3 regions of the Mesorhizobium sp. WSM4821 genome follow, and region 1 is predicted to be linked to each of the others. Evidence: predicted binding sites of a transcription regulator. Region 1 holds the regulator's gene; each other region holds the start of a gene.

Region 1 (3,274 bases):
AAGTGGTCGCCGAGGAACAGCGCCGGCTGGACACGCTGACCATGTCGCGCGACGCACTGATCGGCGAATGCGTCGCCATCGTCCGGCGCCGGCTCAAGGATCCCGACCTCGATGTCCAAAGCGTCGCGCGCATCGCGCTGGCGATCCAGGGCATCACCGATTCCCATGCGCGAGCCATGCTGTGGTCGCCGATCACGCCGCAGACGAACATCGCTTTCGCCGACATTCTGGAAGACCAGTTCGGCATCCCGGCCACCATGGAGAACGACTGCAACATGATGGCCGTGGCGCTGCGCTGGCGCGACCCGGATCGTTACCGCGACGATTTTATCGCCATCCTGCTCTCGCACGGCATCGGTATGGGGCTGGTGCTGAAAGGCGAACTGTTCACCGGCACTCATTCCTCGGGCGGCGAATTCGGCCACATGATCCATCGCCCGGGCGGCGCGCTCTGCCGCTGCGGGCGGCGCGGCTGCGTCGAGGCCTATGCCGGCAACTACGCCATCTGGCGCAACGCTAGGCAGTTGAGCGAAAACACCGAGCCGGTCGCCGATGTCAGCGATGCCGACATGCGGGCGCTCGCCGCCCGGGCGCGCGAGACGGACGGACCGGAGCGCGAAGCCTACCGCAAGGCCGGCGAAGCGCTCGGCTTTGGGCTCGGCAGCCTGTTCGCACTGATCGATCCGGCGCCGGTCGCCATGGTCGGCGCCAGTGCCGCCGCTTTCGACCTGATCGAGCCGGCCCTGCGCGAAGCCATCGCCCAGACCGCCGGCGGCCAGCATTCGGGTTCGATTTCCTTCGACACCGAGCCGAACGAGCTGCCGCTGATCCGCGAAGGCTGCGCCATGCGGGCGCTAAGCTTCGTCGACCAGGAGATTTTCGCGCCGGGCGTGCAGGCGAGAGGAGGCTCAGCGGGGAAGAACGTGGCTTGAGTTTGACCGAAGAGCGCGGGAGGCCCAACTTCGTCATCCCTGGGCGAAGCAATGGGCGTTTTCGATAGCCGCCAAGACATGCGATCCGCCAACGCAGCACATCCGACTGTCAGAACCTTCGCGCCGTGGAGCTAGTCTTCCCTGATCGCGTAGCCGGCACCGCGGATGGTGCGGATGACATCAGGCATGCGACCATTGTTGACCGCCTTGCGCAGCCGGCCGACATGGACGTCCACCGTGCGTTCGTCGATGTAGATCGTCTCGCCCCAGACATTGTCGAGCAGCTGGCTGCGCGAGAACACGCGGCCGGGATGCCGCATCATGAATTCGAGCAGCCGGAACTCGGTCGGTCCGAGCCGGATCTCACTCTTCTTGCGATAGACCCGGTGCGATTCGCGATCGAGCACGATGTCGCCGACCTTGAGAACGCTGGACAGCACTTCCGGCTTGGCGCGACGCAGCAGCGCCTTGACCCTGGCCATGAATTCCGGTGTCGAGAAGGGCTTGACCAGATAGTCGTCCGCTCCGGTGGAAAGGCCGCGCACCCGGTCGCTCTCCTCCCCGCGGGCGGTCAGCATGATGATCGGCAGCCGCTCGGTTTCGGGACGCACCCGAAGACGCCGGCAAAGCTCGATGCCGGAAATCGCCGGCACCATCCAGTCCAGCACCAGAAGATCGGGCACGTTCTCCTGCAGCCGGATCTCGGCCTCGTCGCCGCGTGTCACCACCTCGACTTGATAGCCTTCGGATTCGAGATTGTAGCGGAGGAGGACGCCTAGAGGCTCTTCATCCTCCACCACCATGATGCGCGGCGCGATCATCGGCCGGTTACCCCTGTCATGTCGCCGGCGCCGACATTGTCGTCTCGTCGAGCTTCGGGCGGTCCGCCGGCAATTGATTCCCGGTCACGACATAGTAGGCGTTTTCGGCAACGTTGGTGACATGATCACCGATACGCTCGAGATTCTTGGCGCAGAATAGAAGGTGCGTGCAGGCGGTTATGTTACGCGGATCCTCCATCATGTAGGTCAGGAGCTCGCGAAACACCGCCGTGTATTTCACGTCGATCCTCTCGTCGGCGGCGCGCAGTTCCTTCAACGCGTCGGCGTTGCGCGAGACATAGTGCTCGACCACGCCGCGGAGCTGCTCGAGAACGAGATCCGCCATGGCGTCGATACCGTGCGAGAGATTGCGTGGCGTGGCGCTCTGTCCGACGGCGCTGACCCGCTTGGCTATGTTCTTGGCCAGGTCGCCGATCCGCTCGAGATCGCCCGCCATGCGGATTGCGCCGACCACGGCACGCAGATCCTGCGCCATCGGCTGCCGCTTGGCGATCAGCGTGATCGCGCTATCGTCGAGTTCGCGCTGCCGCGCATCCATGATCGTGTCGTCCGAGACGACGCGCTGCGCCATCGCATTGTCCGAAGCTAGCAACGCGCGGATTGACGCCGCGACCATCGCGGCGGCTAGCTCGTCCATGTCGCGGAGCAGCCGGTCGATGTGCTCCAATTCCTCGTCGAAAGATGCGACGGTGTGTTCACCCATGATACTGTCCTCGTGTTCGAAATTCGCCGCCGCTCAACCGAACCGGCCGGTGATGTAGTCCTGGGTGCGTTTGTCGTCGGGATTGGTGAACATCTTGTCGGTCGCGCCCTCCTCGACCAGATAGCCGAGGTGGAACATGGCCGTGCGCTGCGACACGCGCGCTGCCTGCTGCATCGAATGAGTGACGATGACGATCGTGTAGTTCTGGCGCAGTTCGTCGATCAGTTCCTCGACGCGGGCGGTGGCGATCGGATCAAGCGCCGAACACGGCTCGTCCATCAGGATCACCTCCGGCGACACCGCGATGGCGCGCGCGATGCACAGGCGCTGCTGCTGTCCGCCGGAGAGACCAGTGCCCGACTCGAGCAGGCGATCCTTGACCTCGTTGAACAGGCCGGCCTTCTTCAGGCTCGATTCGACGATGCCGTCCAACTCCGCCTTACTCCTAGCCAGGCCGTGAATGCGTGGACCGTAGGCGACGTTTTCGTAGATCGACTTCGGAAACGGGTTCGGCTTCTGGAACACCATGCCGACGCGAGCCCTGAGTTCGACGACGTCGATTTTCGGGTCGTAGATATCCTCGCTGTCGAGCGTGATCTTGCCGGTGACCCGGGCGATCGGGATCGTGTCGTTCATCCGGTTCAGGCAGCGCAGAAAGGTCGACTTGCCGCAGCCCGATGGGCCGATCAACGCCGTCACCTGGTTTTCACGGACATCGAGATCCACGTCGAACAGGGCTCGCTTCTCGCCGTAATGAACGGAGACCTTTGCGCCCTTCATCTTGATCGAAGGTTCGT
Region 2 (3,274 bases), 3.0 Mb from region 1:
GCGACGTGAGTGAGCGCCGCGGTAAGGGGCCTTTGACCCCCAATCCGAAATTGTGATTCCAACTCCCGAAAAATCGGAGCACGAATCATGCGGTACGAACTGAGTACCAACGAATGGAGTGTCATTGCACCGATGCTCCCGAACAAGCCACGCGGCGTTCCCCGCGACGATGACCGTCGTGTGCTCAACGGTATATTCTGGGTCTTGCGATCAGGTGCGCCGTGGCGCGATCTTCCGGAGAGCTTTGGTCCTCATACCACCTGCTACAACCGCTTCGTTCGTTGGCGCCGGGCTGGTGTTTGGGATCAGATCATGGACGCCCTCGCCAAGGCTCATGACGCGGCGGTGCAGATGATCGATACGTCGGTTGTGCGCGTGCACCAGCACGGTGCCTGTATCGCGGACAATCGCGAGCAACACATGGGTCGTTCACGAGGCGGACTTACCAGCAAGATTCACGCGGTAGTGGACGCCGATGGTCTGCCAGTGCGCCTTGGCCTCACGCCAGGCGAGGCACACGACAATCGCCTTTGCTCGGTTCTCCTGGCGGAATTGCAACCCCGAACGACGTTGCTCGCAGATCGCGGATATGATGCGGACTGGATCAGGGAGTTCGCGAGTCAGAAAGGTGCGTGGGCAAACATCCCTGCAAAACGAAATCGCAAGGGGCCGATCTGCTTCAGTCCATACCTCTACCGAGAGCGTAACCTGGTCGATCGCTTCTCCAACAAGATCAAGCAATGCCGGCGGATCGCCACCCGCTATGACAAGCTCGCTGCCAACTATCTCGCCTTCATCAAGCTAGCATCAATCCGGCTATGGCTGCGCGCTTATGAGTCCACGCCCTAGCGAGCACATTAACTTCGCGATTGAACCAATTCCACACTGCCTTTTTATCCGACTTTGACAATGGTCCGTCTGACGAACGGTCTTCCGCTGCATTCGAGAGGGCAGTTCCGCCCCTTCCAGACCAACGGAAGTAACGGCCGCATTGGGCATGGCGCTGGTTCCTGGCTGGTGGTCTAGGACCAGGCGCTGGATTCCCGTTAGTCCGGCTCGTCACCGCCGGGGCCTCTGCCCTGCAGCCCGTGCCGTTCTTGCGGGAGAAGACAATGCCGCAACAAAGGGGACCAGGCTTTCGAATTGCTGCCGATCCTCCGGTTGAGACGCGAAACCGTTTGCATCGCAGCGTCCCACCGTCGGAATCCGACAGATCAGCCATTAGTCCGTGGTATCCAGACGCCGGCTCTTACCAGACTCTAACCTGAAGTTTGCTAAACTCTAACCCGAGGTGCCCCAAAATCTAGCCAGACTCCCGCGAAGCTTTAGCCGGCTAGCTTCATAAAACTGTCGTCTGATTGTCACACTTGCGAATGCGTTCCGACCGGTCGTTGATCCCAACTCTCAAGCGACGCCGCCGCCGCATTCCGCAGTTTCTGACTTTCCGACAGGAATGGGGGCGGGACTGTCCGTTGTCAATTCAGCGCCGCTTATGGCGTCACGAGAAGCAGGAGCTGAAAATGTACCCCGTTCCACTTATCCCGGCAGCATCGCCGGCCGCGCCGATGGCGAAAACGCGATGAACTCCTTTTTCGCGCAAGCCCTTCAGGACCCGCTGGCGGCTCAGGCGATCAGGTTCGCGCTGAACCTCATTGGAATGACGCTTCTTACCTTCGGCATGTATTACCGGCGCTACCGGGACAAGGAGCTGGTGACGGCGGCCGCGTTGTTCAACATCTTCGTTTTTGCAGTGCTTACTGTCTTGTCTTCGGTGAATTTCAGCGTTGCAGCGGGCTTTGGCCTGTTTGCCATCCTGGCGCTTTTCACACTGCGCTCGGAGCCGCTCAGCAAAACCGAGATGACCTACTTCTTCGGCAGCGTCGCCATCGCAGTCATCTCTTCTGTGCAAGGAACGACGCTGCCTTTTGCGGCGATGATCGTTCTGTTCGTGCTCGTCGGCGCTTACGTCATCGATCATCCGAAGATGCTGCAATCAGTCAGCGGAGCGAAGGTGACGCTCGACAAAATCCACCTGACACTGCTGTCGGACCCCGAAGCAATGCGCGCCGAACTCTCGGAGCGGCTGGGGGTCGCAGTGTTGTCTTATCAGGTTCTCCAACTCGACTACATCACGGAAATGGCGAGGCTCAATGTCTTTTACGGCAAACACTGACGCCCGGCTGGAGCGGGTTTTCGACCCGATCAGTCTCGCTATCCTCAACTCCAAGGCAGAGATGCTGGAGCGTCTGGACAACAAATATGTCGTTGGCGCGGACATATTGCATCGCGCCGCCGCGGAACTGGCACGGCACTTCGATATTCTGGAAATCAAGGGCCGCCGGGCTTTCACCTACGAAACCTGCTACTTCGATAATTCAGACCGGCGCAGCTATTTCGACCACCATCAGGGCCGGCGCCAGCGCGCGAAAGTCCGGATCCGGAAGTATATCGATGCAGGGCTTTGTTTCGTTGAGGTGAAGCTCAAGGACAAGCGCGGCGCCACGATCAAGAAACGGCTGCCTTACGAAGCCGGCAAGTTCGGAATTCTCGACGAGACCGCACTCGCCTACGTCAATGGTGTTTATCTCGACCAGTATCGCCAGGAATTCCCATACGAGCTCTCACGGGTCCTCGACATGCGCTATGTCCGCATGACGCTGGTAGCGAAGGAAGGCGGCGAGCGGATGACGATCGACAGCGGAATGCGGTTTTTTGCCCCCGGCTCGTCGCACGCGATCAACGACGACCACTTCATCCTTGAAACGAAATCCGCCAATGCCAACGGGATAGCCGATCGCATCCTGCGCGCAATGCACCAGCATCCCACCAAGCATTGCTCGAAATATTGCACCGGCATCGCCATCCTCGATCAGGGAACGCGGCACAACAAGTTTCTTCCCGCCCTTCGCAAGCTCGGGAGCGTGCCCGCGCCGCAAAGAGAGTTGTTCGCATGAATGATCGAAACGGAATTCGCCGCATGTTCAGCCGCCTTGCGCGGGCGTCGATAATGCTTGCCGCAGCCGCCGTGACCACGTCGGATGCGCTCGCAGCGACAAACCTTGAAGCCTTGGACAGCATGGAAATCCCTGCGGAGGGCGCAAACGGCGTCAAGATTGCGGAGTTTTCCGGCTTGGCCTGGGATGAGGATGAGCAACTTCTCTACGCCGTTTCCGACGGCGGTGTCCTTCATCACTTTCGCATTCGGCTGGACGGGTCGCGCATTGCAGAAATTCAATCGGTCTTCTCTGCTCCGCTGGCAACGAAGGCTGGCGCG
Region 3 (3,274 bases), 330 kb from region 1:
TCCAAGGCCACCGGCCTCGGCGACAGCCGGTGGCGCCACGAACCGACTGGATAGAAGCATGAAAGCCATCGTCTGCCGCTCTCCCGGCGACCTTGTTCTCGAAGACCGTGCCGCTCCCGGCGCGCCACCGTCCGGCTGGGCGCTGGTCGCGGTCAGCCATGTCGGCATTTGCGGCACCGACTATCACATCTTCGAAGGCAAGCACCCGTTCCTCGCCTATCCCCGCATCATGGGCCACGAGGTTTCCGGCACCGTGATGGAGGTTGGCGACGGTGTCGATCTCACAATCGGCGAGCCGGTGATCATCAACCCCTATCTCGCCTGCGGCAAATGCATCGCCTGCCGGCAAGGCAAGCCGAATTGCTGCGTCAGGATCGAAGTGCTCGGCGTCCATCGCGACGGCGCCATGTGTGAGAAAATCCTGGTACCGGCGCAAAATCTCTATCCGGCCAACGGCCTGTCGCTGGCGGATGCCGCCGCCGTCGAGTTCCTGGCGATCGGCGCCCATGCCGTGCGGCGCTCGCTGGCTGATCCCGGCGCGCGCACGCTGGTCATCGGCGCCGGGCCGATCGGCCTCGGAACGGCGCTGTTTGCGCGCATCGCCGGTCTCGACACGACGCTGCTCGACATGAGCGCCGAGAGGCTCGGCTTCGCCGCAAGTGAACTCGGCTTCGCGACCCTCGACGGTTCACGGGCGACAGCAATCGACCTCGTGCGGGAGGCAGCCGGCGGCGAAGGTTTTGACGTGGTCTTCGACGCCACCGGCAACACCCGGTCCGTGCAGTCGGCCTTCGCCCATGTCGCGCATGGCGGGACGCTCGTCCTGGTCAGCGTCGTCAAGGACGACATCGCCTTTTCCGACCCCGAATTCCACAAGCGCGAAATGACGCTTGTAGGCAGCCGCAACGCGCTGCGTGCCGACTTCGACCATGTCGCCGCCTCGATCCGCGACGGTGCGGTGCCACTGGCAAAGCTCGTCACCCATCGCACGACGCTTGGCGACACACCGCGCGACCTCGCCCGCTGGGTGCATGAGAAATCCGGCCTGATCAAAGCCGTCATCCAGGTCGGGTGAGGCCGGACACGCTCCAGCGATTGTCCTAAAGGTGCGTTGAGATTCAGGTCAGGCCGAGTCGAAAATGGTGGATTCCGAGAACCGGAACGGAGCGTACGTTTGGGTACGTGAGTACCGGAAGCGCAGGAAGCCGCCATTTGCAGGCCGGCCTCAGCTGAATATCAACGCAACTTAAAGCGCCGACAATTTGAACTCGACCCGCTCAGCCGGAAACCGCGTTTCGGCGAACTGGATCGGCTGTCCGTCCGGCGTGACGTTGACGGCGACCGTGACCAGCACGATGGCGCCGGGTTGCAGATCGAGGTCGGCGAGATCGGCGGCATCAGCATGGCGCGCCGACAGCACAGTCGATTGCCTGAGATAATCGCTGACACCGAAGCGCTGGAGCGAGGCGGTGATCGATCCGGTTTCCGCCATGGCCGCCTCGATGCCGGAAAAACGCCTGGCCTCGAACCAGGCGGTGGCGCGCGAGACCGGCTGTCCATCGGCTTCGCCGCGCATTTCCAAGCGTACCACGTCAGCCCCCCTCGCAAGGCCCAGGCTGTCCGCGACACGACGGTTGGCCGGTTCGATCGCCGACTCGAGCAGCACGCTGCGGCGCTCGGATGCCTGCCCTTGCAGGCCCGCCGAAAAGCGCGTGCGGGCGCCGATCGGATAGGACAGCCGCTTGCGCGACAGCACGAAGGTGCCGCGCCCCTGCTCGGCGCGAAGCACCCCCTCCTGCACCAATGCGGCGATCGCGGCGCGCACCGTATGGCGGTTGACGCCATAGCGCTCTGCCAGTGCGATTTCCGGCGGCAGCGCGGCATTCTCGGCAAACTCGCCGACGGCGATCGAATGCAGGATCTGGTCGGCGATCTGCCGCCACAGCGAGACGCCGGTGCGCCGCTCCAGGCTGCTGGCCATCTGCCGTCCGATCATTCGTTGCCCCGAACCTTTCGTCCCTGTCATGCATCCGTCATGGACTCGCATTAGGGAATAGGTGTAATTTGTATAATTGTCTAAATCAATAGACAAATTTTCAGCAAGAAGGAAGGGCCATGAGAGGACAGGAAGCGCGCGATCAGGCTGAGCGCAAGGCCGTCATGGCGACGCTGGCGCAATCGAGCGGCGACGACATCGTCCGCCTCTGGAATGAAGCCGGCCTGCCTTCGGAAGCGGAACTCCTGCGCGGACCCGAAACCGGCCTGGTCACCGTGCGTGGCCGCATCGGCGGCGGCGGCGCGCCGTTCAACGTCGGCGAAGCAACGGTCACCCGCGCCACCGTCCGGCTGGCATCCGGGCAGGTCGGCCACTGCTACGCGCACGGCCGCGACAAGCAAAAGGCACGGCTGGCGGCAATCGCCGACGCGCTCTGGCAGGATCCCAACCATCGCAGCGAGGTCGAGACCAAACTCATCGCGCCCCTTCGGGCGGCACAAGCCTGCGCGCGTGAACGGCGGCGCGCCGAGACGGCGGCAACGAAGGTCGATTTCTTCACAATGGTACGCGGAGAAGACTGATGGATATCGCCACCCAAGCGATCGAGGGCGGCTTCGCCGATCCGGTGTTCAACGCGCAGACGGTGTTCCGCGCCGTGATGGACGCGATGGCGCGACCGGGCACCCTGCAGCCCCTGCCGGTCTTTGCCCGCCCGCCAACGCCGCTGTCGGCCACCGCGGGCGCCATCGCGCTGGCACTGTGCGACAACGACACGCCGCTCTGGCTCGACCCTGTCTTGCAGGCCCCGGCAGCGGTGAAGGCTTGGCTTGGCTTCCACACCGGCGCGCCGCTCGCCAACACGCCCGCCGATGCGCATTTCGCGCTGATCGCCGCGCCCGCCGAGATGATGGCGCTCGACGGTTTTGCGCAAGGCACCCAGGATTATCCCGACCGTTCGACCACGCTGATCCTGCAGGTGAGCGATCTCACGTCGGGCACGCCTTTGCTGCTTGAAGGCCCCGGCATCGAGAAGACCGCGACGATCGCGCCAGCGCGGATGCCGCGTCATTTCGTCGAGCAATGGAAGCAGAACAACCAGCGCTTCCCGCGTGGCGCCGACATCATCCTGGCCGCCGCCGACAGCATCGCCTGCCTGCCGCGCACGACGCGTATCAAGACGATGGAGGCGTGAGATGTATGTCGCAGTAAAAGGCGGCGAAGCCGCAATCGCCAACGCCCATCGCCTGCTCGCCGACCGCCGGCGCGGCGACCGCAAGG

The links. The regulator PhoB, encoded in region 1, activates phosphate uptake and scavenging genes when phosphate is short. The targets are predictions, from matches to a motif close to TGTCATNNANCTGTCAT.
Region 2: a site for PhoB is predicted at 1,349-1,365, ahead of AC0NID_RS29865 (DUF4956 domain-containing protein). Genes of this name have one in related genera too.
Region 3: a site for PhoB is predicted at 2,021-2,037, ahead of phnF (phosphonate metabolism transcriptional regulator PhnF). Genes of this name have one in related genera too.

The regions. Positions count from the first base shown of each region.
Region 1 is NZ_CM148371.1:1,841,145-1,844,418, reverse strand. Features, by position in the region: gene AC0NID_RS08835 (ROK family protein) at 1-932, shown strand, start outside; gene phoB (phosphate regulon transcriptional regulator PhoB) at 1,064-1,753, opposite strand; gene phoU (phosphate signaling complex protein PhoU) at 1,770-2,477, opposite strand; gene pstB (phosphate ABC transporter ATP-binding protein PstB) at 2,511-3,274, opposite strand, start outside.
Region 2 is NZ_CM148371.1:6,109,967-6,113,240, forward strand. Features, by position in the region: gene AC0NID_RS29860 (IS5 family transposase) at 88-849, shown strand; gene AC0NID_RS29865 (DUF4956 domain-containing protein) at 1,454-2,173, shown strand; gene AC0NID_RS29870 (polyphosphate polymerase domain-containing protein) at 2,151-2,954, shown strand; gene AC0NID_RS29875 (esterase-like activity of phytase family protein) at 3,008-3,274, shown strand, end outside.
Region 3 is NZ_CM148371.1:2,175,306-2,178,579, reverse strand. Features, by position in the region: gene AC0NID_RS10485 (zinc-binding alcohol dehydrogenase family protein) at 59-1,075, shown strand; gene phnF (phosphonate metabolism transcriptional regulator PhnF) at 1,247-1,996, opposite strand; gene phnG (phosphonate C-P lyase system protein PhnG) at 2,116-2,577, shown strand; gene phnH (phosphonate C-P lyase system protein PhnH) at 2,577-3,188, shown strand; gene AC0NID_RS10465 (carbon-phosphorus lyase complex subunit) at 3,190-3,274, shown strand, end outside.